2 regions of the Bacillus sp. 11B20 genome follow, and region 2 is predicted to be linked to the other one. Evidence: riboswitches for the same ligand, from Rfam matches in the RefSeq annotation. Region 2 holds a riboswitch; the other holds the start of a gene.
What was found. Region 2 has a riboswitch for glycine ahead of gcvT (glycine cleavage system aminomethyltransferase GcvT). Riboswitches for the same ligand answer to the same signal wherever they lie in the genome.
Positions count from the first base shown of each region.

Region 1: another riboswitch for glycine. It lies ahead of ACN6NB_RS18915 (amino acid permease); the one in region 2 lies ahead of gcvT (glycine cleavage system aminomethyltransferase GcvT).

Region 1 is NZ_JBLZWZ010000009.1:912,323-928,421, forward strand. It holds gene ACN6NB_RS18880 (hypothetical protein) at 1-413, opposite strand, end outside; gene ACN6NB_RS18885 (hypothetical protein) at 624-1,517, opposite strand; gene ACN6NB_RS18890 (PadR family transcriptional regulator) at 1,672-2,223, shown strand; gene ACN6NB_RS18895 (DUF4188 domain-containing protein) at 2,228-2,710, shown strand; gene ACN6NB_RS18900 (NUDIX hydrolase) at 2,722-3,345, opposite strand; gene ACN6NB_RS18905 (helix-turn-helix transcriptional regulator) at 3,517-3,723, shown strand; gene ACN6NB_RS18910 (DUF3169 family protein) at 3,720-4,400, shown strand; gene ACN6NB_RS18915 (amino acid permease) at 4,448-5,794, opposite strand; glycine riboswitch at 5,958-6,037, opposite strand; gene ACN6NB_RS18920 (LacI family DNA-binding transcriptional regulator) at 6,302-7,318, shown strand; gene ACN6NB_RS18925 (MFS transporter) at 7,767-8,948, shown strand; gene ACN6NB_RS18930 (shikimate dehydrogenase) at 8,967-9,869, shown strand; gene ACN6NB_RS18935 (MFS transporter) at 9,913-11,106, opposite strand; gene ACN6NB_RS18940 (glycoside hydrolase family 1 protein) at 11,413-12,888, opposite strand; gene licT (BglG family transcription antiterminator LicT) at 12,907-13,749, opposite strand; gene ACN6NB_RS18950 (beta-glucoside-specific PTS transporter subunit IIABC) at 13,785-15,662, opposite strand; gene ACN6NB_RS18955 (YxiF family protein) at 16,073-16,099, opposite strand, start outside.
Region 2 is NZ_JBLZWZ010000008.1:352,521-368,619, forward strand. It holds gene gcvPB (aminomethyl-transferring glycine dehydrogenase subunit GcvPB) at 1-1,374, opposite strand, end outside; gene gcvPA (aminomethyl-transferring glycine dehydrogenase subunit GcvPA) at 1,367-2,713, opposite strand; gene gcvT (glycine cleavage system aminomethyltransferase GcvT) at 2,730-3,827, opposite strand; glycine riboswitch at 3,927-4,020, opposite strand; glycine riboswitch at 4,024-4,130, opposite strand; gene ACN6NB_RS11110 (DEAD/DEAH box helicase) at 4,379-6,049, shown strand; gene ACN6NB_RS11115 (YqhG family protein) at 6,064-6,861, shown strand; gene ACN6NB_RS11120 (anti-repressor SinI family protein) at 7,044-7,208, shown strand; gene sinR (transcriptional regulator SinR) at 7,242-7,577, shown strand; gene tasA (biofilm matrix protein TasA) at 7,645-8,445, opposite strand; gene sipW (signal peptidase I SipW) at 8,503-9,075, opposite strand; gene tapA (amyloid fiber anchoring/assembly protein TapA) at 9,128-9,655, opposite strand; gene ACN6NB_RS11145 (DUF3889 domain-containing protein) at 9,955-10,233, shown strand; gene ACN6NB_RS11150 (YqzE family protein) at 10,267-10,461, opposite strand; gene ACN6NB_RS11155 (competence type IV pilus minor pilin ComGG) at 10,521-10,904, opposite strand; gene comGF (competence type IV pilus minor pilin ComGF) at 10,901-11,431, opposite strand; gene comGE (competence type IV pilus minor pilin ComGE) at 11,340-11,657, opposite strand; gene comGD (competence type IV pilus minor pilin ComGD) at 11,641-12,087, opposite strand; gene comGC (competence type IV pilus major pilin ComGC) at 12,080-12,373, opposite strand; gene comGB (competence type IV pilus assembly protein ComGB) at 12,390-13,430, opposite strand; gene comGA (competence type IV pilus ATPase ComGA) at 13,411-14,481, opposite strand; gene ACN6NB_RS11190 (STAS domain-containing protein) at 14,659-15,534, opposite strand; tRNA gene ACN6NB_RS11195 (tRNA-Gln) at 15,633-15,703, shown strand; gene ACN6NB_RS11200 (Spx/MgsR family RNA polymerase-binding regulatory protein) at 15,759-16,099, opposite strand, start outside.

The sequences.
Region 1 (16,099 bases), on a different contig from region 2:
CCTAGCTTTTTTTGATTGATTGCTTTATAAATCGTGCTTTGCTTCTCGCCTTGTTTTTTCACAGAAAGGTTTTTCCCCGAAAAATGAACTTCGTATATGATCGTTTCTTTTCCTTTTTTCATTTGAAATTCATACCCATTTTCTTTTGAATGGCCGGTTATGACATATTGTTTTTTATATAATTGAGGGTCCCACCAAATTTCTTCTATATAGCTTTCATTCAAATGACCTGTTACTTTGCCTTTATTCTCAGATATCTCGAACCAGTTCAGTCTATCCTTAGTTTTATACGCAAATGCATAGGAATGATTCAATGAATTTTTTTGTGCGATTGCTTGATATGCTGTCCAGCCGCCTCCACCCAAGATGAGTACGGCTAGGATAGACACGACCCAGATTTTCAATTTGCTCATACGTACCTCCTCTAATATTTAATTTGAGAAATCAACATCAACAATATTTTACCATATATTCAACTAAATTCTTATTCACTTAAAAGTAGATACTAGAAAATTTAGATAATTATTTTAGTAATTATATCTTACATCTATGCAAATAATATCCTTTTTTTCATGGAGAATTCAGATATGTTATTAACCCTTATTCACCTGGTCCAATACGATCTATTTTTTCTTTTCTTCAGCCTGCTTTTTAAATGCTTCCGTTTGCTCTTGATATTCCTCTTTCGTGACAGCTTTAAATTCTATTGTACCGCCTGCCATTTTAAAGGGAAATCTAATTGATGTTGCGTCTCGGTCAGTTTCCCCTAAAATAAAACCCTTTTCAATTGCAGGATAAGTACTCAAATCAAACATTATCCCATCTGAAACACCCCCGGCTGTATGTTTCGTTTCTTTATAAGGTGCTCCACCATCTCCTGGGACCGTTCTCATCAGAAAAGAACCTGCCCATTCAGACTGCATATACATTCGTTTTACTTTTAGAAATAGCTGGTATGAACCATCCTCCGCCGTATACAGATAACCATAAGCGCCTGTTACTTTCTTAATGAAGTTTCTTACATAATCATGAAATCTATTTTCAGTGTCCTCCATCAGTTCTTCATATAGGTCATGAATGTCCTTTTGAACAGCACGTAGTTTTGTTTGATCAACTGCTTTGTATGTGATGCTTTGTTTTTCACCTTGTTTTCTCACAGAAAGATCTTTTTCAGCAAGGTGAACTTCATATGTGACCGTCTTTTTCCCTTGCTTCACTTGAAATTCGTAACCGTTTTCAATCGTTTTGCCGGTTAATTTATATTTGTTGATAAATAGATTAGGATCAAAATGCCTTTTTGGGTTTTCCTCCAAAATGGTTTCATTCAGATGACCTGTTACTTTCCCTTTTTTCTCCGTTACTTTGAACCAGTTCACATGATTCTTGGTCTTATATGCAAAGGCGTAAGATTGATTCAATACACTCTTTTTTGCATTTGCTTGATATGCTATCCAGCTGACAGCACCCATGATTAGTACCGCTAGAATTGCCACGATCCAGATTTTCGATCTATTCATACATACCTCCACCGACAGAATTTCATTTTTTCTATCAATATATGAGTGAGTCACCTCCTTTATCGAATTTATTTTTCAACAACCCCTTGTATCTGCCACTCCCCATCATATATTATATATCTAAATGATATATCTTTTAGATAGGTGTGCTGATATGAAAAAATACAATGATACGACGTATGCGATTTTAGGTATTTTAACGACAGATTGTAAGTCAGGGTACGAAGTGAAGCAATTAATTGATAGGAGCTTGCATCATTTTTGGAAAATCAGTTATGGACAAATTTATCCAGCTTTAAAGCTAATAGTCGAGGAAGGCCTTGCGGAGGTTTCACCTGCTGCTAGCTCTGGTCGCTCAGACAAGCGGGAATATCATTTGACTGAAAAAGGACTGGACACGTTAAGAGAATGGCTGGCGCAGCCGCTCGATCAGTTACCAACAGAGCGGAATGAGGTGTTATTAAAATTATTCTTCGGTCAATATCTTTCGTTTGAGAAAAAACTAGCGCTTTTACAGGATTATGAGAGGCAGCTCCGTATTCGTTATGAGACATATGTTGCGATTGAACAAAACATTCAAGAGCTGTACCCAGATGAAGCGGATGCGAAGTATTGGCTGTTTACTTTAGATTATGGGAAAAGAGTGGCTCAAGCTGGAATTGATTGGTGCGTGGAGACATTCCATTCGATGAAGAAGGAAGGGTAAATGAATGAAAAAAGACATACGTGCTGGCAGATTTACAACGGACAATTCTGATTCGATTGTGGTGTTCATTATCGGAATGAGGATCAACAAACGCTGGGCCATTCATCAATGGATGCCTGTGTTCATGGCGATGCCTGGCATGATCAAGGAGCTGTATACCCATCAAGAGGAGCTAGGGTTTCTTGGAACAGAGAATTACTTTGGATTACGCACGACAGCGATGATTCAATATTGGAAATCAACAGATGACCTCCTTGCCTATGCCAAGATGGAGAAGCATTTGGCTGCTTGGAAAAGATTTAACCAAATGGCACGAAATAATGATGCGGTCGGCATTTATCATGAAACATACCAAATTCAAGCCGGCTCGTATGAATCCGTCTACGTGAACATGCCTTCCTACGGATTGAGCCAAGCGAGAGCGCCTATTCCAATTGGTAAAGGAAAACAAACAGCGCAGGAACGGCTGAATACAACAAATTCCTAGAGAGCGATTCTCTAGGAATTTCTTTTTGCAACGGTCACAAAATGCTTTAATATGCGGGCTGTTAATCCCCATATGGTGTAGTTTTCGTAATCATAAAACCATTCCTCAATCGAACGGCTCCCCCAGCTGTATTTTTCACCATTCATGATTTTTTCATAAGGGAAGTCCTCTCCTGGTGTTGGCTGAACGGATACATGATGTAGGTACGGCTCATATTGGCTGAGCCATGATAGAGGCACGGTAAAGGTCTCTTCTACTTCTTCTTGATTATAGGAGTGTTTCACTTTTTGCTCATCAATGATACCGACATATGGGTATACGACAAAGGATGGAGAAGCGATATAAGGACTGAGCTGCCCAACGATTTCGACCGATTCTGGCGGAATGCCCAACTCTTCATGTGTTTCTCGCAGTGCAGCCTCCTGTGCTGTTTCGCTGCCGTCGAGCTTGCCCCCAGGAAAACTAATATCACCCGGCTGTTTTCTCATGGTGAGCGATCGTACCTCAAATAATATATGCCATTCTCCATTTACTTGTACTAAAGGGATCAGGACTGCTGCTTTGAACGCTGTCTCTTCTCCAATGAACAACGGTTGTGATTGATGTAAGTCATTTTTTAATTGATCAATGAACACGGCCATCACCTGTTTTCTGTTTCTCTTTCCTTTAGCGTATCATGGTTCACCTTTTCAATAAAGATGATCTTTCTGACAATTATTTTTATCAATTTGACAACTTTACTTGTCAAATTGAATATAATGCTTTACAATCAAGGAAAGATTTCAATTAAAACTTGAGGTGACAGAATGAAAAATCGGTTAAAAGAGCTTCGTGCGCGTGATGGTTTAAACCAAACTGAGCTTGCGAAACGTGCAAAGGTCTCTCGTCAAACCATCAGCTTAATGGAACGTGATGAATTAATGCCGTCTCTCTTGCTCGCTGTTAAGCTTTCACGAATTTTTCAGGAACCCATTGAACGTATTTTTCTATTCGAGGAGGATGAACTATCATGAAAACTGTATACAAAATGCTCTTAGGTGCTCTCCTTGGCTTTCTCGGTGCTTACTGTCTGCTGGCAGCCGAATTTGAGATGACACTTATTGATATTGCATTTGAAGCGACTCTTGTCATCAGTGGAGTGACAATTTTATTGATTATTTATTGTTTTTCAGGGATTTCACGTATGAAAAAAAGAGTGTCTCTTTCGGTCTCTGGAGATGAGGAAGATGAACTGGAGGCTAAGCAATATCGGACCTTTACTGATTCGACATTAGCCAATACGGTGAGTACGATTTTGTCCATTATTGCCATCGGTATAACCATCGTCACCGAGCAGCCACTCTGGTTGATTCTGGTCAATGCTGCTTTATTTATCGTCACCATTATTAGTTCTTATGCAGCGATATCCGTCCTCAAACTTGTCTATCCTAATCGCAATCTACCAAATCCGTCCGACAAAGACTATAGTAAAAAGCTGCTCGCCATTTCAGACGAAGGGGAAAAGCATGTCATGCTTGGCGGACTGTTTCACACGTATCAAATGATGAATATTCTATTGACTAGTGCCATGTTTATTTTGATTGTGTATTCGCTTGGAGCCAATCACTCTCAACTGTTCTCGATCGTGGTCATTGGGATTGTTTTGATCATTTTGAATGCAAATTATGTGTTGAAGATTAGAAATCGTTAAATGATAAAAAGCACAGCTCTGTCAAAAGGCTGTGCTTTTTCCGTCCGTTACGATGCACGGCGTTTCTTTCGTGCATAAATCAAAAATAAGAAACCAAACCATACCGGTGTCAATAGCAACGCAGGACGTGTTGCATCTGCGAAGAGCATGATCACGAGAATGGCTGCAAAGAGCGCAAGAACGCAAATATTCACAAAAGGTGTGAACGGTGCTTTAAAGGTAGATGCTGCATGCAGTTCAGGCCGTGTTTTTTTATATTTCAAATGACAAATTAAAATAATACTCCATACCCAAATGAAACAAATGGCACTGATCGTGGTAACAATCCCAAAGGCTTGTTCGGGAATCAGCTTGCTTAAAAGTGCACCGACCGATACTACAATCGTTGAAACAAATAGCGCATTACTCGGGACAGCGTGCTTGTTCAAACGTCCAAAGGAAGCTGGCCCCTGCTTTTGATGACTGAGATTATACAGAATACGGCTTGTCGAGAACATGCCGCTATTACAAGCTGATGCCGCAGACGTCAACACAACAAAATTGATAAGCCCCGCTGCTACTGGTATCCCAATGAGCCCAAAGGTTTTCACAAAAGGACTTTCTGATGCACTGAGCTCAGACCATGGGTTGATACATAGTAAAACAAAGATCGCACCCACATAGAAAAATAGAATTCTTAATGGAATCTTATTAATCGCAGAGGGAATGTTTTTTTGCGGATTAGCTGTTTCTGCTGCGGATACGCCAACCAGTTCAACTCCCACATACGCAAAAATCACCATCTGGAATGACAGCAAGAAGCCTGTGACACCATTCGGGAATAACCCGCCATGAGACCATAAATTCGTTACTGTCACCGGTCCGGCATCGGTTTGAAAACCAATGATTAAAAGAACAATTCCAACACCGATCAGTAATAGAATCGTAATCACTTTAATGAGTGCAAACCAAAATTCCATTTCTCCGAAAAGCTTCACCGTTAATAGATTCAATCCTAGTAAAATCAACAAACAAATGATGGCAGGAATCCATTGCGGGATATCAAACCAATACTGCACATACACTCCGACCGCAATGACATCCGCCATCGCTGTCATAATCCAGCAAAACCAATATGTCCACCCTGTCACAAAAGATGCCCACGGGCCGAGATAGTCCTCTGCAATATCGGTTAATGACTGATAGCCCGCCTTCGATAAAAGCAATTCTCCAAGTGCCCTCATGACAAAAAAGATGGCCATTCCGACAATTAAATAAGCAAAAATGATTGATGGACCTGCCAATTGAATGGCTTTTCCAGAGCCTAAAAACAGCCCTGTTCCAATGGTTCCGCCAATGGCAATCAATTGCACATGACGGTTTGATAAATCTCGTTTTAATTCTTGTTGTGCCAATGCTAACACCCTCCTACGACACGATCTTATACTGAAATAATGAACTCTTTAAAAAGTCCATAAAAAAAGAGATTGGATGCGCTCCAATCTCACGGTCATAAAAGAATAGCAAAATAGAGAAAAGTAATACACGGCATCATCCATGCATCACAAATACAATATTTCGTACTCTTCTGTCCTTTTGCCTGAGATTGTGAACCCTTCGGCGCCGCACATACATGCGGTCTCTCCAGAAGCTGCTCCTGCTATAGTGTGACCCACAGCAATCATAGCCTTCGTTATTTAATTAAAATGTTGCTATTTCTGAATAATTTTATATTTTACGCCTCAATCAGAATGCTGTCAATGGTAATCTTTTATGATTTACGGTGATACCCATATGTCTTCACTTCATCAATCCCCCCTAATTCATGTATAATAAACCAAAAGATGTTCGGCTCGTCTGATGGAGAAATCCCTCTTGATCATGAACAAAGTTAGGCAATCCATTGAAGTTGGTGAAGATAAATGAAAAAAATGAACAAACAGCGTGTCACATTACAGGAAGTCGCCAAGCATGCCGGTGTCTCGACTTCAACGGCATCACTCGTTGTTCGAAACAATCCTAGAATCTCTGAAGCCACTCGAAACAAAGTACTGCAATCCATGGAAGACTTAGGATACGTATATGACCGCGTTGCTGCCAACATGCGGTCAAAAAGCTCAAATATCGTTGGTGTGATTGTCACAGATATTTCTAACACCTTTATTTCGGAATTTTTAATCGGCGTGCAAACCACGCTTGAATCACTAGGCTATACCGTTTTACTTGGTACAACCTTTGACAGTGTCGACAAACAGGAGCGGCTCATTTCCACCATGGTAGAGCACCGAGTGGGCGGAATTATTTTAAACCCAGCTTCGAAAAGCTCTGCTCGAACCGTCAAACAATTAAATCAAATTCGCACCCCAAAAGTACTTGCAAATCGTGAGTTATCAGATGTGCAATGTGATTATGTCGGTGTTGATTATGAACAAGGCACTTGGATGGCCATTCATCATCTTCTTCAGAAGGGGCATCGACGTATCGCCTTCTTAGGCGGCATCAAGACCTCATCGACTTGGATTGAGCGGATGAAAGGTTTCAAAAGAGCTCATGACGATGAAAACCTGACGATTGATGATTCCCTTATTATTGATATCGTACCTACTCGTGAAGGCGGGAAAGAAGCACTCGCTCAAGTGATGGATCAACCCGAGCCTCCTACCGCTATTTTTTGTTTTAGTGACTTAGTTGCATTTGGAGTCATGCAAGCACTGTCAGCACGGGGCATCCAGCCAGGTGAAGATATTGATGTGGTTGGATTCGATAATGTTCCTGAAGCGGAGATGTACCATCCGCCGCTCACCACTGTTTCTTCATTCCCCCGATCCATCGGGGCAAAAGCAGCGAACCTTTTATATCATAAAATGAACGATCAGGATGAAGAGCTGCAGAGATTGATTTTAAAGCCTCAACTTCATATTAGAGAAACCTCTACCTGATATGGAAAGGAGAATTGTGGACAGCAATTCTCCTTTTTTTATTGATCAAGTCAACTATTTCTTTGTTTCAATTTTCTTTTTTTAAATCACAAAGTCATAAACTTGACACATTTAAAATGCAGGAGTATATTTATCTCGTTGCTTCTTTTAGTATATCGTTATACCTATTTCGTCCTATCGTTATTTCTATCAAAAAACAGTTAAAAGTGATTTTTTATGATTCTGATCAAATCATGAAGTTTCACTTCCTAATCAAGGCTGTTATTATTTTTTAAATTTTAGTAGAACGATGTACTTGATTGAAGAACAGATGAATATTCATTATTTTTTCATCAATCACATAAGGGGTGTTGTGATGGGCTTCATATTATTCATTTTGAAGGAAACAATAACAAAGGGTATACAAAGAATTTGACCTTAAAGGGGTTTCAAATATAGGAGTGGGAACATGAAAAATCCTTATATTAAATCGTCACTTGGCATGTATTTAAACTACTTCATGCTTGGCATGATCAATATTATTGTAGCTTCCAACATGGACAGCTTATCTGAGCGCTACCATGTAGATATTCCGAAAATCAGCTTGCTTGTATCGGCGATCGGAATTGGTAAACTCATTGCTCTCTTTTTCTCAGGTCGGTTAGCCGATAGCTGGGGACGTAAGCCTGTCATTATTACAGGAAATTTTCTTTACTTATTATTCTTAATCGGTATTCCAACGACAACGAGTTATACACTGGCATTTATCTTTGCGATTTCAGCAGGTATTGCCAACTCACTGCTTGATTCAGGAACCTACCCTGCTTTGACAGAGTCATTTCCGAAAAAAGCAAGTTCGGCTTCTGTTTTAGTAAAAGCGTCTGTATCCATTGGGGCGACTGTTCTTCCATTTATCTTGGCGTACCTAGTGGCACATGACATCTTCTGGGGCTGGGCGTTCTTTGGACTAGGGCTTCTTTATTTACTTGTAGGAATTTACTTACTCTTTATGCCATTCCCGAACCATAAGCAAGTTTCTTCACAAGATGCTCTTCCAGTACAGGACCAGCTGAAGGAAGAACCAAAAATGCTTGGTGAAGGCTTAGCCGTTGTTCTTATGGGATTCACGTCGACTGCATTGTTTGTCGTATGGCAGACATGGCTTCCGCAGCTCGGGTTAAAATTAATCGGACTTGGCACAGGACAAGCCACACAGCTTCTATCTTATTTTAGTATTGGTGCACTCGTATCTGTTCTCTTGCTTTCGATCGTCTTAGATAAATTCATTTCACCAATTATGGTGGCAATCATTTATCCAATTGGGGCGTTCCTTGCAATGCTTTCACTTTTCCAAATCGAAACGTACAGCATTGTCATTGTCAGCACCTTCTTCTTAGGTCTATTTACAGCAGGGATCTTCCAGCTTGCGATGAGTATCATGATGAAATTGTTCCCGACAAACAAAGCAACGGCTTCATCCTATGTCAACATTGCGGCAAGCTCAGCGTTTATTCTCGTGCCGCTCATTACAAGTGGGTTGGTCAGCACGTACGATATTAAAATGACGTTATTCTTCGATATGATCATTGCGGTTATTAGCGTATTACTAGCGGTCTTTGTTCTTGGACGCATGAAAAAATTATTTAGATAACTAAAGGAGATGTCAATCATGACAAACATACATGAACGAAATATTGATGGAAAAACAAAATTAGTCGGTCTTCTTGCTACACCAATCGGACACAGCCTTTCACCACGTATGCATAACCTTGGCTATACACTAACAGGTATCAACTATGCCTACCTCGCATTTGAAGTAGGGAATGATGAACTAGAAGCAGCCGTAAACGGTATGAAAGCAATGGGTGCAGCTGGATTTAACGTCTCTATGCCGAACAAAATGAAAGTACTAGATTACTTAGACGAACTAGATGATTCTGCAAGATATACACGTGCAAGTAACACTGTAGTAAACAAAGATGGTAAGCTCATCGGCTACAACACAGATGGTCTTGGATATGTGAGAAACTTGATTGAGCATGGCGTTGAATTAGCCGGCAAAAAAGTCACACTTGTTGGCTCTGGCGGCGCGGCAACTCCGATTGCGATTCAGCTTGCACAGTCCGGCATTCGTGAAATTAGTATTTTTGCTCGTAATGACCAATACTTCGTTCAAGCAGAAGAAAATGTAAATTACATCAACAACGAAATGAAATCTTTCGGTGTCAAAGCAAACATTTTCCCACTTGAAGACAAAGACGCGTTCCGCCGTGAAGTAGCAGAAAGTGCGATCCTGGCAAACGGGACAAGCCTTGGCATGAAACCACTAGACCAGCTCAGCATTATCGATGATACACTTGATGTACTTCGTGAAGATTTGATCGTGACAGACGTCGTATACAACCCGCAAAAAACAAAGCTTCTTGCACAAGCACAGGAAGCTGGCGCCAAAACGATTAACGGTCTTGGAATGATGCTATGGCAAGGTGCACTTGCTTACAAACTCTTTACTGGCGAAGATATGCCAGTTGATCAAGTAAAACAAATCCTTTTTGAAAATGACCGTTTCTAATACAAAAGAAAGACGACTTCCTAAGCGGAGGTCGTCTTTTTTTTTAATCATGTACCATAACTTGACGGTAGCGATACAGGATATACAGTGCGCCGATAATGGCCGCAACAGCCACCACTGCATCGAACATAAAGATTTGTAAAATGGACGCGTGACTCTGAATTAAACCTGTTACGACCGGGATGACGATAGCCGACACGCCGCCTGCTGTGGAGATAATCCCTGTCATCGTCCCTTTGTTTTTCCAGAAGAATTCAGCCATCACAGTTAACGTCAGCTGAAAAACTCCTGCTGTTGAAAATCCTAATACAAAAGCATTGACGGTTCCTATGACTGGCGATTTCACGACCAAAAGTACACAAATAGAAACAAGTGTAATGATTGGATAGATCAGCAGTACAGTGACCGGACGGACAAAACGGCGCAAAAGAAACGCGAGCATCACAACAGACAGCAGCCCGCCCATACTATAGTAACTGAGCAGTTTCACAGCACTGCCCGATGCCATCCCCAAGATAGCCTCACCGTAAGTAGGAAGCCAAATTTGCGGCAGCGCATACAGCCCATTTGATGTAAAGCTGATTAAAATGAGTGCGATCCCTTCCCTCCAAAATGTAGGCTCTGTCGAGAAGCGCGGAAGTCCATCATGCTCCGTTACCTGGACTTGCTCCACCTTGCGATGATTCGGAAATGGCAAGGTCCACAGCATCAAGACATTCACAAGATAGATCAGAGCAGGAACAAAAAATGAAATTCCATAAAACAAATCATGCTCTGCTAAAAAGTAAATCGCCAGTGGCAAAATGGTTGCCCCAATGGAGATAAAGGCCTTCACCATCACATTCGCAGATCCCGAGTTTTGCGGAAAAGCCTCCATTAACGCAGGATACGTTCCTGCATCCATTGCCGAATTCGCGACCCCTGCCAAAATCGCAAACGCAAATGCGATTTGATAATTCGGTGACAATGGGATTCCGATGAGGAACACCGCCATCAGCACACCAGAAACCAAAATGACCGGCTTTCGCCCAAAACGATCTGACAGTACGCCTGATAAACCATACGTGAGCACCCTGCCAATGCCAAGCGCCGAAATCATATAACTAATTCCCGCACTATTGGTATCTAATTGTTTGATTAAAAATGGCATATTTGAAGCCAAAATAATATTGACCATACCTAATAAAAAGTAATTAATATACAGACTAGAAGCCGTTCTCACATACGGATTCCTCATCCTGACACACCCCTCAACACCATCGCAATGAAGTGACAAATAATGGTTACGCTTACAAGATCTCATATGTGAGGAAGAACAGCTTTGCAGCCTTCACGTTCATACATCTCATCATGTCATGCAGCTCACAGCTTACACGCCCTTCATGTATCAAGCATTTCTTCAATTTTTCACTGCTCTTATTTTATACGAATGAGAAAGGTAAAGATAGTGAATTGCTTAAATTTGAGGGGAATTCACCGATCAAGCGTATGACACCATCGATCGAAAAAAGGAGTGGTTAGCTGCCACTCCTTAACTGATGTCTCATTTCTGTTCATCGTTCATTTTCAACCCATTTTGACGAATGACTTCTTGATACCAGTAAAAGCTTTTTTTAGGTGTTCGATTTAACGTTCCGTTTCCATCGTTATCTTGATCAACATGGATAAACCCATATCGCTTTTCCATTTCAGATGACGAGTAACTAATTAAATCAAGAATTCCCCAGCTGGTGTAACCTATTAATTCGACTCCATCCTCAATGGCTTCCAGCATCTGCTGGAAATGCTGCTCATGATAGCTAATCCGATAATCATCATTTATCTTTCCATCTTCCACCTTGTCGTATGCACCTAATCCATTCTCAACTATAAATAGTGGTAGTTGATAGCGATCGTATAAGTCATTTAAAGAGATACGAATTCCAATCGGGTCGATCTGCCAGCCCCATTCACTCACTTCTAAATATGGGTTTTTCACTCCACCTATTGTATTGCCGCTGACAGTTTCCATGCCTTCACTATTTTCAGTAGCAACCAAGGAATTGTAGTAACTGAATGAAATAAAATCAACCGTATGCACCTTTAATAATTCGTCATCTCCCAGCTGTTTCTCAATGTGAATATTTTTTTCTTTAAACAGTCGATTGATAAAACGCGGATACTCACCACGCACCTGTACATCTGTGAAAAACATATTAAACTGATTGTTCTTTGATGCCTTCAGAACATCCTTTGGATTACAAGAATACGGATATGTTGTTAATTTCGTCAGCATACACCCTATTTGTGCCCCCGGAATCATTTCATGACAATATTTAACGGCCAAAGCACTTGCAACAAATTGATGATGCAATGCTTGATAAACTGCCTGTTCTACATTGTCAAAGCGCTCTGAAACGATTCCACCACTTGTAAATGGATGTCGGACAATACTATCAATTTCATTGAAAGTCAGCCAATACTTGACTTTATCTTTATATCGATCAAATACAACTCGACTAAATTTCACAAAGAAATCAACGACAATGCGATGAGACCATCCTCCATATTGATTCACTAAGTATAGCGGCATTTCATAATGAGATAACGTGACGAGTGGTTCAATATCATGCTTTTTCATCTCATCGAATAGGCGGTCGTAAAATAATAATCCCGCTTCATTTGGCTCTTCTTCATCACCGTTTGGAAAAATACGTGTCCATGCAATCGAGACACGTAACGTCTTCAATCCCATTTCTTTGAACAGCGCCATATCTTCAGGATAACGATGATAAAAGTCTACACCTCTTCGTTTCGGATAACCTTCAGCGGTATCTGCACGCATCGCTTGCTGAATTTGTTCTTCATCCACTTTGTTGTGCTTTTTATAATCAGACTTACTGAGACCTTTTTTAAAGATCGCCACATCAGCAGTCGATAGCCCTTTTCCGTCTACATTCCATGCGCCTTCGGCTTGGTTTGCCGCGATGGCGCCTCCCCATAAAAATCCTTCTGGAAATTTCCTGATTTGATTAGACATGTTTCTTCCTCCTCAAGACTATGCGTTATTTCTTTGAACCACTCGATTAACGTGAATAATTAAATACATTTTTTCGTCACTGGATATCGTGTAATCCACATTTGTTTTAATATATTTCTCGATTTTCTCCACACATTTTACTTCTTCAGGATACTTCCTCATGATTTGATCAATGAGATCGTGATCATCTGTTTCAAGCATTTTGTTCTCAAGTAAACGTTGAACAAAGAACTGTAAATGTGTTAAAAACCTGGAGTAATTAATCGTATCTGTCGGAATGTCGATCTTATAATGCATTTTGATAATATTTAAAATGTCTTTGACCATATTGGTCATCATCACGATTTGATTTAAATTATCTTTGGTCTGCTGCGCATTTACTAGATGAAATGCAATATTCGCCGCTTCTTCTTCAGGCAGCTGAATGCCTAACTGTTTTTCAATCAGCTCTAGTGCATGCAGACCAATGCTAAATTCCTCGGGGTAAAATTTCTTCACTTCCCACAGCAGTCGATTTTGTATCGTTAAATTTTCCTTAAAGCGCTTCGTAGCCATAAAAAGGTGATCGGTTAAAGAAATATAAAGATGCTCATTTAGGTGTGTAGATAAACGGCGCTTCGCATAGGATATAATCTCATCTGTCATGATTAAAAATTCCTCTGGGGTCTCCCTCATAAGCTCAGCTAAATCATTAGACGTACTTTGATCTTCTAGCACATAGATTTTTTGAATATCAGACTCTTGAATAAGACTGCCTGGCTTATTTTTAAATCCAATCGCCTTACCCATTACGATGATTTCCTTACCGTCATCTCTTTTAGCGAGAACCACACTGGTATTCAGCACTTTTATAATTTCCATACCATATCACCTTCCTGGATACATTCAAAATCGATTTATAAGACCGTTAAAAGTGGCTGCTGATGACCAGAAACAGGATTCGTTTTTCCCTCTTGGGGTAAAATTTCTAAATAATCAGCTGTATTTGTAATAATGACTGGTGTTGTTGTATCATAGCCAGCCTTTTGTATATTCTGTTGATCAAATTCAATCAGAAGTTGACCTAGTTTCACTGTATCACCTTTTTGAACATGTGAAGTAAAATATTGTCCATTTAAGTTTACAGTATCAATACCAATATGAATCAGAACTTCCACACCAAGGTTGGATTTTAAACCAATGGCATGATTTGTATGGAAAATCATTTCTACTTGTCCATCAAAAGGAGCAAATACTTTCCCTTCACTAGGTTGAATCGCTGCCCCTTTCCCCATCACTTCTTCAGAGAATACTTTATCATTCACTTTTGTTAAAGGAATGATGTCTCCTTTAATTGGTGCATAAATGACTTCACGATTTCTTGTGCTTTCTGATGTGGAAACAGGCTCATTTTTCTTCTCGATGTTTTCAGTTTCTGCATCTTTAAAGCCGATGATGTAAACAGCAATAAACGCAACGACCGCTGAAACGACTGCACCAATAATGGCAAACGTAAAGTTTGAAGTCCCTTTTTCAATGAAAATCGGCATTGTTGCGATACCAGGTGAAACCATGACAAACGCCTTTAGCTTAATCAATCCAACAAAAATACCTGAAACCCCTGCTCCAATCATACATGCGAGTAATGTTTTCTTAAGTTTTAAATGAACGCCGTATAATGCAGGTTCTGTTATACCAAATAAAGCAGAAATTCCTCCGGACATCGCAATTTGTTTTAACTTAGGATCTTTGGTTTTAAATGAAACAGCCAAAGCACCTCCACCTTGCGCAAAGTTCGCTGCTAGCATAGCGACCCCAATGAGAGCATCGTATCCTGGTGAAGCAAGGGACGCGATAACAACTGGATAGAACACCTTCTGCATCCCAAACATGACGATAAAAGGTAAGAAAACGGCTAAAATCGCAACAGCTGCCCATCCCGCAGTTTGCTGGATCCATAAGACCCCTGCAGCTAAGCCTGCACCAAGATACATACCGAGCGGCCCTAAAAACAGTAAACCAATCGGAGCGACAATAATCATCGTAATTAAAGGAACCATAAAGATTTTGACAGGTCCCGGTGATAATTTATCTGCCAGCTTTTCTACATATGACATCAGCCAGACAATGAGTATGATCGGAATAACCGATGCACCATAAGAAACAGCTTTTAGTGGGATGCCCGCAAAGACAACTGGATCACCACTGCTAAACAGGGCTGTTAAGTTCGGATGTAACAAAACTCCAGCCAAAGCCATTGATACCATAGGGTTTGTGCCAAATTTTTGTGAGCTTGTATAGGCTAACAAAATTGGCAAGAAGAAAAACGCTGCATCTGAGATGATTTTCAATACCAAATAGGTTTGGCTGTCTTCTTTCATCAAGTTCAGCATCGGCAATAAAATTAATAGAGCCTTCAACATTCCTGCACCAGCGATCGCAGGGATGATCGGTGCAAAAATGCCAGTGATTAAATTGGCAAAACGATTGAAATATCCTTTCAAGCTATGATCTTTATTCTGTACAATCTGTCCGCTTGCTTCCGGATTTTGATCAATCAGTTTTGCAAACTCTTTGTAAACATAACCAACATCATTTCCAATAATAATTTGATACTGACCAGCTGTATCTGCTACTTGAATGACGCCATCAAGACGGCTAATTTCTTCAGAGTTTGCGCGTGAAGAATCTTTTAAAGTCAGCCGTAATCTCGTCATACAGTGGATGGCATTTTGAACATTTTCGCTTCCGCCAATATGTTTTAGAATGTCTTGAGCTAAGTCTTTATGATTCATTAAAGTCACCGCTTTCATTTTTGATTATAGGCGCTCAGGGAACAAAAAAAGACCTGGATTGGGTGGGAATATACAAATACAGATATCCCATCCAATCTAGGTCTTGCCTGCCGAACAGTAACACGCCTTATTGAATGTACGCATTATTCTATTTTTAAATTTTCATCGTTTCATGAAACCGCTTTTAACATGTTAATATCTTTATAGTAATTAATTATCTTCACAAAAGCAATGTTTTTCTTACAAATCAAATCATAAATTTATTAAATATAGATCAAAGAGCACAGTTATATCATCTAATCGTACCTTTTTAGGATTCGTATTGAAGGCGAGAGGTATTGTTTTAACTAGAACAGTCAGGTGATGACATCTTCGAATAACACCCAGCCGTTTCTATCAACATATCCCTTCTAAACTTCACAGCCACAAGTACTGAA
Region 2 (16,099 bases):
CACCACTTCAGGATTCTCTTCTGCTTCTTTCGCAATTTGAATCATTGCTTCGATGAATGCATCAAGTGTTTCTTTTGATTCTGTTTCGGTCGGTTCAATCATGATACATTCCTCTACATTGAGCGGGAAGTAGATCGTTGGCGGATGGTAGCCGAAATCAAGTAATCGTTTGGCAATATCCAGTGTCCGCACACCTAATTTTTTCTGACGTTTACCTGAAAGGACAAATTCATGCTTACAGTGACGATCAAACGGCAAATCATAATGAGCGCTTAAGCGGCGCATCATATAGTTCGCATTTAACACGGCATTATCGGTTACAGCCTTTAAGCCGTCTGGCCCCATAGAGCGGATGTACGCATAGGCTCTGACGTTAATGCCAAAGTTGCCATAGAATGGCTTCACGCGCCCGATTGATTCCGGACGGTCATATTCAAAGTAAAAACGACCTTCCTTCTTTACAAGCACCGGCTTTGGCAAATACGGAATTAAATCTTTTTTAACGCCAACTGGACCTGAACCAGGACCTCCGCCTCCGTGTGGGCCTGTAAAGGTTTTATGAAGATTTAAGTGGACAACATCAAATCCCATATCTCCTGGTCTTGCTCTACTTAAAACCGCATTCAAGTTGGCTCCGTCATAATAAAGTTTACCGCCAGCTCCATGAACGATTTCAGCCATTTCTAAAATGTTTTCTTCAAAGAGGCCAAGTGTATTCGGGTTTGTAAGCATTAAAGCAGCTGTTTCTTCATTAACAACGCGGCGTAAATCTCCTAAATCAACAAGCCCGTTTTCATCAGATGCGACAGTAATGGTTTCAAATCCAGCGACTGTCGCAGATGCCGGGTTCGTTCCATGAGCAGAATCAGGCACAATGACTTTTGTACGCTGATGATCTCCTCTTGCTTCATGGTACGCACGGATCATCATGAGTCCCGTCCACTCGCCATGTGCTCCTGCCGCAGGCTGTAATGTCACAGCGTCCATCCCCGTAATTTCTTCAAGATGTTCACCTAGATCGTATAGTAATTCCAATGCACCTTGTACAGTGTCTGCCTCCTGTAGTGGATGGACCTGCGAGAAACCTGCAAGGCGTGCAACCTTTTCATTAATCTTTGGATTATATTTCATCGTACAAGAGCCAAGAGGATAAAATCCAGAATCGACCCCATGATTGCGTCTTGATAATGCTGTATAATGACGCATAATATCAAGCTCAGATACTTCAGGGAGCTCAGCATCCTCATCACGGATGTACGTCTTATCAAATAAAGACGGGATCTCCTGTTCAGGTACATCTAAATCAGGCAGGCTGTACCCAATTCTTCCTTCTTTAGATAATTCAAAAATAAGCGGCTGATCTTGTTTATTCATGGCGATCCCCCAATTCCTTGATAAACGTATCAATTTCTTCTTTTGTTCTCAGCTCTGTCACGGCTACAAGCATGTGCTGCTCAAGCTCTGGGTAGTCTAGCCCTAAGTCGTAGCCGCCGATGATTCCTTTTTCAAGCAATCGTTTATTGGCTTCTTTCACAGGCTCCTGTAACTTGATCACAAATTCATTAAAATGAGCCCCTTCTACATCCGCCTGCAGTCCATATTTTTCTGCCTGCGTCTTGGCATAATGGGCTTTTTGCACGTTTTGATAGGCGATGTCTTTTATGCCTGTTTTCCCTAGTGCCGTCATGGCAACAGAAGCAGCTAGCGCATTTAATGCTTGGTTCGAGCAAATATTTGACGTCGCTTTATCTCTTCGAATGTGCTGCTCACGCGCTTGAAGAGTCAGGACAAATCCACGAACACCATTTTCATCTTCTGTCTGCCCGACTAAACGACCTGGCACTTTTCTCATCAACTTTTTCGTCACAGCAAAATATCCGCAGTGAGGTCCGCCAAATGCCGCCGGGATACCGAACGGCTGCGCATCACCAACGACAATGTCTGCCCCAAGTTTACCAGGCGGCGTCAATAGCCCGAGTGCGAGGGGATTGCTAGAGACAATGAACAGGCTTTTTCCTTTATGTGCAATGGGTTCAATGTCTTTTAACGGCTCGACGACACCAAAAAAGTTTGGATATTGCACGAGAACTGCTGCTGTATCATCGCAGACGGCCTTTTCCAGTGCAGCTAAATCTGTCTGCCCTTTTTTCGCAGGCACTTCAACAACTTCAATGTTTTGTCCTTTGGCGTATGTTTTCAGCACCGCTCTTGATTCAGGGTGAACCGTTTCAGAAACCACCACTTTTTTCTTCTTTGTGTGTCCCGCAGCAAGCATTGCCGCTTCTGCTAGTGCCGTCCCGCCATCATACATTGAGGAATTGGCTAGATCCATACCAGTCAGCTCAGCAATCATTGTTTGAAATTCAAAGATCGCTTGCAATTCACCTTGTGAAATCTCCGGCTGATAAGGTGTATACGCTGTATAAAATTCAGAGCGTGAGATAACATGATCGACAATGACAGGCTGGTAATGATCATATACACCAGCACCAAGAAACGATGCATAGGAAACTGTATCCTTATTCTTTGCAGCTAGCCGGGATAATTCCCTGACAAGCGCTGTTTCAGATGCGGCTTCTTTGATGTTGTATGCTCCTTTGAATCTCACCTTCTCTGGGATATCTGAAAAAAGCTCATCAATCGACTGAACGCCGATGACATCCAGCATTTCTTTCTGATCTTGCTCTGTTTGCGGCAAATATCTGTGCTTCATCCTCTATTCCCCCTCGTTATTTGGTTCTTTTATAAAATGGTGTTGTGACGATTTTGGCTTTTAGACGCTTTTTGCGAACCTGTACTTCCACCTCTGCCCCAAGCTCCGCTTCTGAGGTTTCGATCAAAGCAAGCCCGACATTTTTCTTTAATGTTGGGGATTGAGTGCCCGTTGTGACAAACCCAACCTGCTTTTCTCCTGAAAAGACTGGATAATCTGTACGCGGAATCCCTTTTTCAATCATTTCAATGCCGACAAGCTTTCGCTTCAGTCCCTCTTCTTTTTGTTTTTTAAGTGCTGCTTTTCCGATAAAATCAGCTTCTTTATCCGTTTTGACAGCAAAACCAATTCCGCCTTCTAATGGAGAAATATCCTTTGTCAGCTCCTGGCCATAAAGCGGAAGCCTTGCTTCAAATCTCAAGGTATCACGTGCACCGAGTCCGCACGGTATTAATCCTTTTGGCTGCCCCGCTTCTAATAAAGCGGACCAAAGGTGGACCGCATCTTCTGACTGGCAGTAGATTTCAAAGCCATCTTCCCCTGTGTAACCTGTTCTAGAAACGAGCACTTCTTTATTTGCGACCTCAGCTTTTGATAAAAACGTAAAAGGTTTAAGCGATGTCACCTCTTCATCCGCCACCTCTTTGATGATGTCAGCAGCAAGAGGTCCTTGAAGCGCTAGCAAGGCGGTTTGATCAGATATATTTTTGATCAATACGTCATCCTTCTCTTGGTGCTTCAAAAGCCAATCCACGTCTTTATCGATATTTGATGCGTTGATGACAAGTAAATAGTGGTTCTTTTCTTTTTGGTAGACGAGCAGGTCATCTACCGTTCCGCCATCTTCATAACACATGGCTGTATATAGTGCCTTACCGTCTGTCAGCTTAGACACATCATTGGTTAATAACCTTTGTAAAAAAGGAAGGGCATCTTGACCTTTGACGTCCACCTCACCCATGTGAGACACATCAAAAAGCCCTGCTTTTGTTCGAACAGCTTCATGTTCTTCTTTAATGGAAGAAAATTGGACAGGTAATTCCCAGCCCCCGAAGTCAATGGTTTTTGCGCCAAACGTTTCATACGCATGAAAAAGCGGTGTTCGTTTCAACATCAATCGTTTCCCCCTTTTTTTAGTGCAAATGCAAGCTGAATTTTCAGAAAAAAATCACAGCAAAAAAGGACAGAGCGCTCCCTTTTATCAAAAAGAAGTCTCTGTCCTTGCACCTGAAAGTTTACAGCACAACATCATTGTGCGTTTTCCCCTTTGGTGGTTTGCTAAAACGATCAGCAAACACTCTCCAGAGTTGCGTCCGGTAAGAGTACTTTTGCCTGAGAGATTCACTGAATCATTCAGCTTGCTCCTTCGGCGCCTGCCAGTGCAAAATAACCGCCAAGTCTCTCCCCATACCATCATCCGCTCATATTTTTCACATTTATTGGACATACTATCAAAATGGGTGACTTATTTTCTAGATCACTTATCAACATCCTACCATTAGAAATGGATGGAGAGCAACAGAAAAATCATTAACATTTTTAAAATAACCTTTCGATATCGTTCGCTTTTATTCATATATCTAGTCTTTTAGAGACCTCTTAAAAAATGAAGCGTTTAAAAACAGAACAATTTATCAGATCCTACTAGAAAGGCAGGCGACCACATTGAATATTCAAACGATTTTTGATCAGGAATGGACAAATGAATTTCAGCAGCGGCTTTCATCAGACGGCCCCTGGGCGAACTGGGATATGTATCGATTAGCGACGCAGGTTCAAAAAGTCACAGCCATTGATTCATTCGAGGGACTGCAAGCTCCTGCGCACCTGCCTGCATTCACACCTTTACAGCACCAGCTCGAAGTAGCCAGAAGAGTCGTAGAAGAAATGAATGGGAAAGCCATTCTAGCAGATGAAGTGGGCCTAGGGAAAACCGTAGAAGCAGGACTCATTATCAAAGAATACATGATTCGTGGACTTGCCAAAAAGATTCTTATTCTCGTCCCCGCCTCCCTTGTATCTCAGTGGGTACAGGAGCTGCGGACGAAATTTTATATTGATGCTGTTGAACAAAAAAAGAGCTATGTGTGGGAGCAGTGCGACGTTGTCGTTTCTTCCATTGACACAGCCAAAAGACAGCCGCATCGAGACACGATTTTATCGATTGCCTACGATATGGTCATTATCGATGAAGCACACAAACTGAAAAACAATAAAACGAAAAACTATGAATTTGTGAGAAACCTGAATAAGAAGTTCTGTCTGCTGCTGACAGCGACACCTATTCAAAACCGGATCGGAGAAATATTTAATCTCGTTTCCCTTCTGAAGCCGGGCCACCTAGGAAATGAACATCAATTTAAAGATATCTTTGCCAAAAAGGACTTGCAGCTTGAAGACCATGACCGATTAAAACAGCTCGTCAATAAAGTGATGATTCGAAACCGAAGACAAGACACAGGCATCGAGTGGACAAAACGACATGTCAAAACGATTTCCATTGATTTTTCTCCGACAGAACAAGCATTGTATGATGAAATCTGCAAGCTGAAAGAGAATCCGTCTTATACAAAGCATATGTTTTCCATTATGACCTTGGAACGAGAATGCTGTTCAAGCCGTGAGGCAGTTTATATGACGATTAAAAAAATGCAGGAAGAAGAAAAGCATATTCTCGGCTCTTCTGCTATAGCGCAAATCATGGAGAAAATCAATCAAGTGGAGCAAAACTCAAAGGCGCTTGAAGTGGTCAAACTCATTCAACAGTTAAATGAAAAAGTCATTATTTTCACCGAATACCGCGCAACACAAATTTATTTACAATGGTTTCTACAGCAAAATGGCATTAGCTCCGTGCCATTTCGTGGCGGCTTTAAGCGGGGTAAAAAAGATTGGATGAAAGATTTATTTAGAGAACGGGCGCAAGTGTTAATTGCTACAGAAGCTGGCGGCGAAGGGATCAACCTTCAGTTTTGTAATCAAATCATTAACTACGACCTCCCGTGGAACCCGATGCGTTTAGAACAGAGAATCGGACGTATCCACCGCCTTGGCCAAGAACGAGATGTCCACATTTACAATATGGCAACAAACGGAACAGTTGAAGAGCATATTTTAAAGCTTTTATATGAAAAAATTCAGCTGTTCGAAAACGTCATAGGCGATTTAGATGATATTTTAACGAGAATTGATATTGAAGAAGTCGAAACAGAGTTGCATCAAATTCTCTTCCAGCATGAATCTGATGGAGACATGAAAAAGAAATTAACCCAATTTGCTTCTTATTTAACTGAAGCACAAACACCACTTTTAGAAAAGAGACAGCAGGGCTCATAAAGGAGAGTTGATCAATGGAGCAGCATGACATTCACACCTTTCTTCTCCGTTTTTTCAAGGCGAATCAATGCAGCATATTAGAAGAAAGTGCAGGACATATGACCGTACAGCTGACAATCGAAATGGATAAATTGATTATGAACCGTCCTTTTTATTGGCACTGGCTTGAAAAAACTGGCGGTGTACCTGAACCGCGGCAATTGACTTTCATCACAGATCAAAAAAAAGCGGGTGATACGGTCAGTGGTGAATTCATCCATTTCGGCTCCCCCCGGTTATTTCAAATATTTGAGGCGGTCAAACAACAGGGCCGTTTTATCCGGCTTTATGAACGAGTCAGCCCGCTCACGAACAATCAGATCGCACTTGAGCCATGGCTTGGTCTCAATGTAAAAATTTCTTACCTTGCAGACCGGAAGAAGGATAAGCTTTTATCATTAGGACTCCATCTTATACGCGGAGAAGTCATTGAACAATTTCAAGAAAAGCTGGAAGCTCGTGAGCTGTCGTCTCAAATTCCCGATTATTGTTTTACGATGAGTACAATGATTAAGCCAGAAAGCGGAATCAAACGGCTCTACAGCCTTATGGAACGTTATGCCCATGAGGAACCGGACGACTGGGCAGTGCGAGCCGTTCAAAAATGGAAAGAAGACTCCGAACTTTTAAACCAATTTTATGAAGGGACTTCAGACACATCTGTAGAATATGAAATAGAAAGGCAAGCACTCAAAACTTTATACGAACCAAAAATCAGTCTTACGATTGAAAATGGCGGACTTTTTTACTTACAGCAAAAAAGAGGAGGTTGACCCATAGTCCCCTCCCCTTTTATGTGACTTACAATTTTCGATCAGTCTAAAGCTAAGTTTGTCTGTTTGTATTGGGCGGAAACATGACGCAAGCAAACTATGAGGTCTTACCACCTATGTCTTTCCATTTCATGCGTTAAGTGCCTGAAATACATGATTCAGTATTTTAGGAGGGTATTTGTATGGAAAAGAAAACGAACAAATTAGACAGTGAATGGGTTCAATTATTACGTGAAGCTCGCAAGGCAGGACTAACAGTTGAAGAAGTCCGTCATTTCCTCAAATCAAATGAAAAGTCCTCTGAGTCTCCCCCTCTGGTAAGAAGTCATTCTATCAAACCTTTCTGAATGTGCTATAATATCGAAAGGAAGGTGATGACATTGATTGGCCAGCGTATTAAACAATACCGCAATGAAAAAGGCTACTCACTATCAGAACTGGCCGAAAAGGCTGGGGTAGCGAAGTCTTATTTAAGCTCAATAGAAAGAAACTTGCAAACAAACCCCTCCATTCAATTTCTTGAAAAAGTCTCCGCTGTTCTGGACGTCTCGGTTCATACACTTTTAAACGAAAAAGATGAAACCGAATACGATGGTCAATTAGATAGTGAATGGGAAAAACTAGTTCGAGATGCAATGACATCAGGGGTTTCGAAAAAGCAATTTCGTGAATTTTTAGATTATCAAATCTGGAGAAAAAAGCAAGAAGAGGAGTAAAGCGCACGTTTTAGCGCATACTCCTCCAATTGCTATGCAGATCTTGATATCAGCCTAAAGACTGGCTTTATTTTTTATCTTCGCTGTGTGCTTTTTCGTTTTCTTTCACGTAGCCTTTTTCATCCGTATGCTTTTTTGGATTGATCGTTAAACCATTCCACTGAGTCGCTTCGAAGGAAAGATCAATTTGAATCGCATCGCCTTGGTATTTATTTTGGATATAGTGACCAGCTTTATCCTTCGTCTGGTCATTGATAAATTCAATGGTCATTTCCACTTTATCGTAATCAAACGGATTCTTTGGAATGCCGTCATACTCTGGAGCCACTGTTCCATCAACAGTTGCTACATTAATTTTCCCACTTTCATGTAAAAACTTCTCATCGACGGCATGACGAAGCTTTTCAAATGCGGTCTGATCCTGTTTTGACGTTAATTGATGCAAGTCAAGCAGGTTTGCATGGTCTAAAATAATGTTTTTCGGATAACCATTTCCACCTTCGGCTCCAACCGTCAGAACACTCACCTGAAACTGACTGAGAAATTCTTCAGCTGTATTCTTACCGCCATTCTTCGCGGAAGATCCATCTGTAAACTGGCTATAATCAAGACTCATCAGCACTTGGTTTATCGCTAGTGATCCCTTATTATCAAAATGAAATTCTTTCTTGATCCGATCACCAGGTTTTAAGTTCGAAAGGTTGATGGCGCCGGAGTTCTCTTTAGCAGATAAATCCAGCTCTCCTGTCGAGTAGACCGCATTTGCCTTTTCAAAATCATTAAACGCCGCCCATGTTCCCCCGCCGATTAATGCAAGACCTAAAGCCCCTGATAATACACCTAAACGAATTGATTTCTTCATTGCCATGAATAATAAACCCCCTAATATTTTGTTTTATTGAAACCTGATTAGGTTACAAACGATTTAAGCTTGTTCCTCTGACATATGTACATCAGCCGTGTGTCTACGGTGTTTCGCTGCGCCCACAAAATGAATAGTTGAATAAACAAGCAGCATGACACCCGGTATAATAAGGAGCAAAGCAGTTCCAGCTGATGTCCCTGCATACGAAAGAAGCTTTCCTGCATAAGGAATGTTCACTCCCATATACTGCGCAGTCACCTGATCCGCTTTTACCAGCGTGCCGTCCTGATACATATTATTGTCACCCTTCGTCTCAAACGCTTTATTTGCATCCTTTCCTTTCACCCCAACAATTCGGTGGGTCACAAAGGACTGATCCTGTTTTGTTTGGAACGTAATAATATCTCCTTTTTTGAGCGTCTCAGGTGAGGCGACCTGCTTTACAACAATCAGTGACCCAGCTGAAAATTCTGGTTCCATCGAACCTGATAATACTTGCTTCAATTGATAACCGAAAATCTGAGGTTCTCCTCCTGTTGTTCTTGATGACAACACGACAATAATTGAGGCTGTCATCACCGTGAACACCACCACATAAAGAATACTCCCAGACATCTTCATCCATTTTTTCATGACCCCTTCTCCCCTTCGCATATCATTTTTTCACTTTAAAAGACAGCTCCATTTAGGACGCCTTTTCTTGACACTTTGAGAGCACCATCTGTTTAGACCAAAAGTACGGCTGATCAGATGCGCCAAATCCTTTAGGATAAAAGATTTTAAATGCATAGATTCCATTTGTTTTTGCTTTATCTGTCGTGACAGTCGCTGTTTCTTGCGACAATAGGGACTTTATGGAGCCCTTTTCAAGAATATGACCATCTTGTAATGGCTCCTGACCATTTCCCACTTTATGTAATTCCCACTTCCATTCAGAGTACGCAATAGGCTGTCCACTATTTTTTAGTGTCATGCTCAGCCTTTGAGGTGCGCAGACTGTTCCTTCGATCATCGTTTGATCGACAAGCTCCAATTGACTTCGATCCCATTTTTTAGGCTGACAATGCTGATCTGTCTGTTCAAAGTTTTCACATGTTTTCATAACAAAATTTTTGTGCTCGACATCGTTAAAAGAGGCATTCGTGGGTGTCATGAGGAAAGATGTCAACATTAAACAAATGGCACAAAAAAGGACAAAGAGCGACTGTTTCATTAATCCCTTCAACTCCTTGAACGGTTGTTCTTTAAAAAGAACGATTATATACAGTATAAGGAAATACCTATAAAACCCAAAACGTCAAATTAGTTCATTTTGTTCTTAAACAAGAACCATTGCGAGAAAATTCTTCCATTTTCTCATTCTTTCGCCATATTCAATATTTTTTTGTGTGACATTTGTACTTCTTAAAACTTACATAAAAATGTAGGATTTGGTCAGGATATGAAGAGGTGAGGTGATGTTAAGTGAAATATGGAAAAATCATTATCATGCTCAGTTTACTGCTGAGTCCTATGATGCTAGACGTCAAACCTGTGGCTGCGAGAGGTTTGACTGCCACCGCAGACCAATGGGAAACGCGAGCAGTCAAAGAAGCCAAAAAAAGATACCCGCTAACGCAAGTCTTATTTAAACAAAAAGTATGGGACCGCCACCGCGATAAGGAATCTGTAAAACAGTATCATATTACGTTAAAAGACCATACAAAGGAATTTGGGGTGTTTGTTACCATTTCCTATAATCCTTACTCAAATAAGGTGAATAAAGTGATTGTTGTGGAGGAATACAACTAAAATGGCATAAAAAAACCGCCTGCTGGCGGCTTTTTACTTTCGTCGATGTCGCTGACGTTTTTTAAGCATCATGGAGAAACCAAACGGCAGAACCCCAAATAATCGCTGTGAAAACGGAGGTTTTGTTTCCATTTTTTCTTGTTTGTGTTCCTTCCGTTCGTCTCGTGGTGTATTCATATATTTAATGATTTCCTGCGTCATATATTTTACATAGTCATTTGTTTTCAAGCAAATTCACCTCTTCTTCCTTCAAGTGTTACCAGAAAGAGGATGATTTTATACACTGGCTAATCAGGGTTTGCCCATCTCATGATTTCACCGGTCTTCCAATCCAGCATCAGCTCCCGCTCATCGGATAAGCCATCCTTTGTTTTCACTCTCACCAAAGCGAGGACACGTTTTTTCTGTTGATCGCATTTCATCTGCTTCAGTGTCACATGGCCTTCTTCAGTATCAATATGGACCTTCTGCTTTTCACAAATGCGTTTTACTGAGCTGGCAGCTTCACTCACACCCACCCTAAAAAGATGCTGTTTTTTATAAAAAGAAATCGTGAGCTCTGCACTTCTCAGCTCTTTTTGAAAGCCCATCGTTATCGCTCCTAGGATCAAGAGAAAAAATAGGATCACAGCAAGCACATGCGGATAGATAAACCCTTCCTCTCTTTTCACGATTTAGGAACCACCCCTTTATATGTGAAAAAAACGGCTTCATGAACCTTACCAGATCCATCTGTGACTTTCAGAATGGCTCTATGCTGACTCGTTCTCACCTGAAATTGTTTCACCTTGTGCAATAAAGGAAGATGTCCAGCTTGATCCGTACGTTTTCGAAGCATCTCTTGATATGGCTCAATCGTTACCACTCGCCCTTGATCAGATACATACTCTAACGCATTACCTCCTTGCACCGATCGAACTGCCGTTGCACGGCTTAATTCCTCATCTAATTGCAGGACAGTTTGTTTCCACTCCATTTGTGAAAATCGGTTAATCTCTTCAAAAGGAAGGGCTTTCTCAGCTGTTGAAAAGATCAGTACAGAGCCAAAAGAGAGGAACAAAAATAGCTGCAATTGCCACAAAGCCTGGACAAGGGTAAAACCTTGTTCACCGTTCCGCAACCTGGTGAAAGCATATCGTCTGCTTTTCTTGCAATTTGTATGATACACATCCCTTCTCTTTACTCCAATTGAATACATATGTGTTGTCGCCTCGCTTCTTTTTGACAGAAGATTTTTTACCTTCTATGAACGCTTCATTCATCTGTTCATGCAAGATTTGGTAAGCATCAAGTTTGGCTCTTACTTCCTTTTTCCCCATCATGATTTTTTCATAGGCCGGCATAATCACAAGGGCTGCAAATAGGAAGATATGACAAGCAAACAGCGTTTCAATCGTACTAAATCCTCTATTGCTTTTGAACATGGATTCGCCCGCTTCCTAAATAAATCGTGAGTTTATACGTTTGACTGCCAAATTCGACAATGAGAGATCCACCGCTGCTTGGATGTCCGTTTTCATTAAAATAGATACCTTGCGAGAATGTAGAAGTCTTGATGCTGCCCTTTTTATGCTGATAAGAAGCAATGACTTCGTTACTCTTTTGATCTATTACCTGATAAGATACATGCGGCGGTTGGATCTCAACATGCACACGTGTTTTTTTGATAAATGCAGTACATGATGCCAATTGAAGATCTTGTTTCATGAGGTTTACTTGTCTTTTGGCTTCAGCGCTTACTATTAAATTTGGGATTTTCATTCCTATGATCGACAATAGAATCGATAGAACTAGTAAGATCATTAGCTGCTCTATGAGGGTAAAACCCTTCTCATGTAAAAGTAATTTATTCATGCTTCACGTTGCCGTTTTGAATGACAATCGCTTTTCCATTAGGACAGGTTAATCCCTTTTTAACATAACCTTCTTTTTCTAACTCAGCTAAAGATGGCGTCTTCCCATCATGCTCCAATTCATACGCCATCACTTGTGTGCTGACCATTGATTTGAGCCCTTCACAGCCCTTTGCTTGAATTGCTTGGTGATGACGTGTGATATTCGGTATGGTAATGAGTAAAAGAATGGATATCACGAGCATGACAATTAACATTTCTAACAGGGTAAACCCTTTATCATTCATGTCTTTGTCCTCCTTCTTACACTTGCTCCATTAGTTGATACATTGGTAAAAGAATAGATAAATATACGATGAGTATAAGAAGTGCCGTCACACCATAGATCACCGGCTGCAGCCAAGACATCCATTTTTCAATTTTCAGCTCTGCATTCTCTAATAGAAATTGGCTGTACGTGTACATTTCTCTTGCTAGCATCCCGCTTGCTTCACCATGTTTGATGATGGCTGCAAAATGTTTTTCGAAAAAAGGACTCTCACTTACTTGATGTGCCATGCTTTCTCCTTTTCTTAACTCATCCATCATTTGTTCACCTATTTCTTGAAGAAAAGGTAAGTAGCTTTGCTGTTTAAAAGCTTGCAAACCCTCGTACATCGATAATCCAGCCTGAAGCAGTCCGCTTAGCTGAAGAGAAAAAAGGTATGTATGCATCAGCTGCATCCCTTTATATAAAAAAGGCAGCTTACTCATCACCCTCAATTTCTCAAGCGTCGACTTTTTCCTAAAAAACAAAGCATAATAGCCGGTAAGACAAATACACAGACAACTGGTGATGAGCAGAAAAGCATGAAGGAATTGAAACATTCCAAACATTCCTTGAATCAGCCAAGACATGCGGGTATCCATCGATGAGTACAAAACAGAAAATTGAGGAATGATCATATTCTGAACGAGTATCAGCACGACCAAAACCGTGAAGATGAGGAAGAGCGGGTAACGCAACATGCGTTTAAACGTGTCTAACTGCTTGACTTTTTTCTCTAAAAAACGGGCGCTTTGTTCTAAAGCACGGGCTAGACTGCCATGCTTCTCAGAAAAACATAGTATGGCGATGACTTCCCGCTGAAAATGGAGTCGCTCGAGCACCACATAAAAAGGCTCGCCTTCGTGCAGCCACTGAATACCTAGTTTTAATTGCTGCCGCTGTTGTTTTGATAACTGGATATTCACCATCACTAATGCCTCAATCAATGTATATCCAGCCTGAATTAATTGAGCCAGTTTTGATAGGCATTCAGCTTGGTCCTTTTTAGACCATACTTTAGAGGCTCGCTTCTTCATAAACCCAGCGATGGTAAGTGTTTTTTGATAAATAGCCGAGTGCCACTCCTTTACGAATTAATCTTTGCAGTGTTTCATATGACGAGTGAGCAAATTCTCCTTTAGCCTCCTTGATACACTCATCAAGCTCTTTTCCGAACAGCAGTTCAAATACATTTGTTCGTCTGATCGGTCGATTTAATTTACAGTAAAGCTGACATATTTCTCCGCAAAAAGGACAGGTGAGCTCGATTAATCGCTGCGCAGCAATCGCAACCATCGTTTGCTCAAGTTCATTCATCGTGACACCAAATTCAAGCATACGATAAAGGGCTCCTTTTGCATTTTTTGCATGGAGCGTACTCAATACTAAATGGCCTGTCAGTGCTGCTCTAATCGCCGTTCTGGCCGTTTCAGCATCTCTTATTTCTCCTAGCACAATCATATCTGGATCATGTCTTAAAATAGCGCGTAATCCTGCGGCATATGTGATGCCGGCTTTTTCATTTACTTGAACCTGTAACACTTCTTCATTTCTTGTTTCCACAGGATCTTCAAGTGTAATAATATTTCGGTTGAAATTCTTTTTTGCAAACTGGATCAGTGAATAGAGGGTTGTTGTTTTCCCCGAATTGGTTGGACCGGTAAATAAAATGAGCCCATGCGAATGCTTCAAAAATGACAATAACCTGGCTGAAGCTTTCGGAAATAGTGACAGATGTTTTATTTTCGGAGCATGATCCTGCGGCAATATTCTAATCACTAAACTCTCATCATTTACAGTTGGTAAGGTAGACATTCGAATAAACACCTGGCCGCTTCTTAGCATCACAGCTAATGACCCATTTTGCGGTCTCCGTTTTTCTCCAATATCCATGGATGATAAAAATTTAAAATGAGCAATGAGCCGCTCGCCGGTTTTTTTATCGATGGTTCGCTGCTGGATTAAATCTGAATCTACGCGGAAAGATACCAACGCTTCCTTTTCTTTCGGGACAATGTGCACATCAGATGCTCTCATGCGGCATGCTTCTTCTAGCAGCTCTTGCCTTAAATATTCAATCCCATACAAGTGGATCACTCCTTTCATTGATCACATTGTAGAATGGAGGAACCTGAATGACAAAAGAGCATTTTATGATTTTCATGACTAATAAAGCATGAAAACCCTCAACTCAAGATGCATCACATCATTTTTTAGAAAAGAGCATATAAAAAAACCTGACTTTTACAAGTACAGGTTTTTTCGTCATGATGTGGCTTCTTGCTGCTGCTCTTCAAAAATGCGAAATCCTCTTTTTTCTAAAGCTTTTGCAAGGCTGTGTTCTGTATTTACTTTTGAGAAATCAATGCCGAGTTTCACTACAGTTTGAGCGATCTCTGGGCGAATGCCTGATATAATCGTCTCAATTCCTAATAGCTTCGCACTATCGACCACTTTAAACAGCTGATAAGCAACCATCGTATCAACAACGGGAACGCCAGATATATCAATAAATAAGTGCGTTAGGCGCAGTCTTGAAGCCTGTTCTAGCACGGATTCCAAAATGATTTTGGCCCGGTACGTATCGATTTCTCCGATCAATGGCAAAATCCCGATTTCCTTTGATACTGGAATAACAGGGGCACTCAGTTCTTGAATCATCTCTCTTTGTGCATTCAGCTGACTGAGTGTCACGCGGTCATACTCTTCTGATAAACGCTCAATCATATCATCAAATGTGGCGTGAAAGTGCTGATTCCACTGACACACATCTTGCAGCGTCACTTCAAGCTCTGTTTCTTGGGTGAATGTCTCAATTCTCGAACAGAAAATGTGGCGGAAAATCTTAAATTGTCCAATGATCTCATATAACGGCACCTCGTGCACTGCTCGATCACGAGCAATATCAACAGACCACTTTTTCAAATGGTTTTCTACTTTGTCTGACAGTGTCACAAGTGTTGCTGCAATGGTTTGAATAAACGCTGTGTTCTGTTCCTTCAGCTTCTTTTCCGTTTCCTCTGAAGCATGTTTAGAATATAATGAGCCTTCTTCTGTTCTTGTCTTTAGCCATTCTTCGGTCATGACAGGGGCTTCTTTTAGGATAAATTCGTATAATTGCTTTGATTTTTCATTTCTCATTTATTTCTTTCGCTCCTTTTGCACTTAAAACTCGTGACATACAATTTTTATGTATAAATGACCGTAGATGGTGAACAATATCATTACACGTTTGATATTGGGCTATAGCCAAGTGGTAAGGCAATGGACTTTGACTCCGTGATCGTTGGTTCGAACCCAGCTAGCCCAGTTCAGCACAAAAACGAAGACGGCTGAAGCATGTTTCAGCTGATCTTCGTTTTTTATTAGGAAACTGATTGATGAATCGCTTTCTTTTTTGATATTTTCATGAGTTCTCCTGGATTATAACCAACTACTAATTTATTTCCATCAATGATGATTGGTCTTCGAAGCAGTTTTGGTTTTTCAATGAGAAGCTGCAAAACCTCGTTTACTTTTAAGTCATTAATATTTAAATTTAAGCTTTTAAAAGCTTGACTTCTTGTGGCTAAAATTTCATCCATTCCTTCTGTTGTTAAAGAAAGAATCTTTTTTAATTCATCTAGAGTTGGCGTTTCTCTGAAAAGGTGACGCTCTTTAAAATCAATTTGATTCGCCTTTAACCAATGTTTTGTTTTGCGGCAAG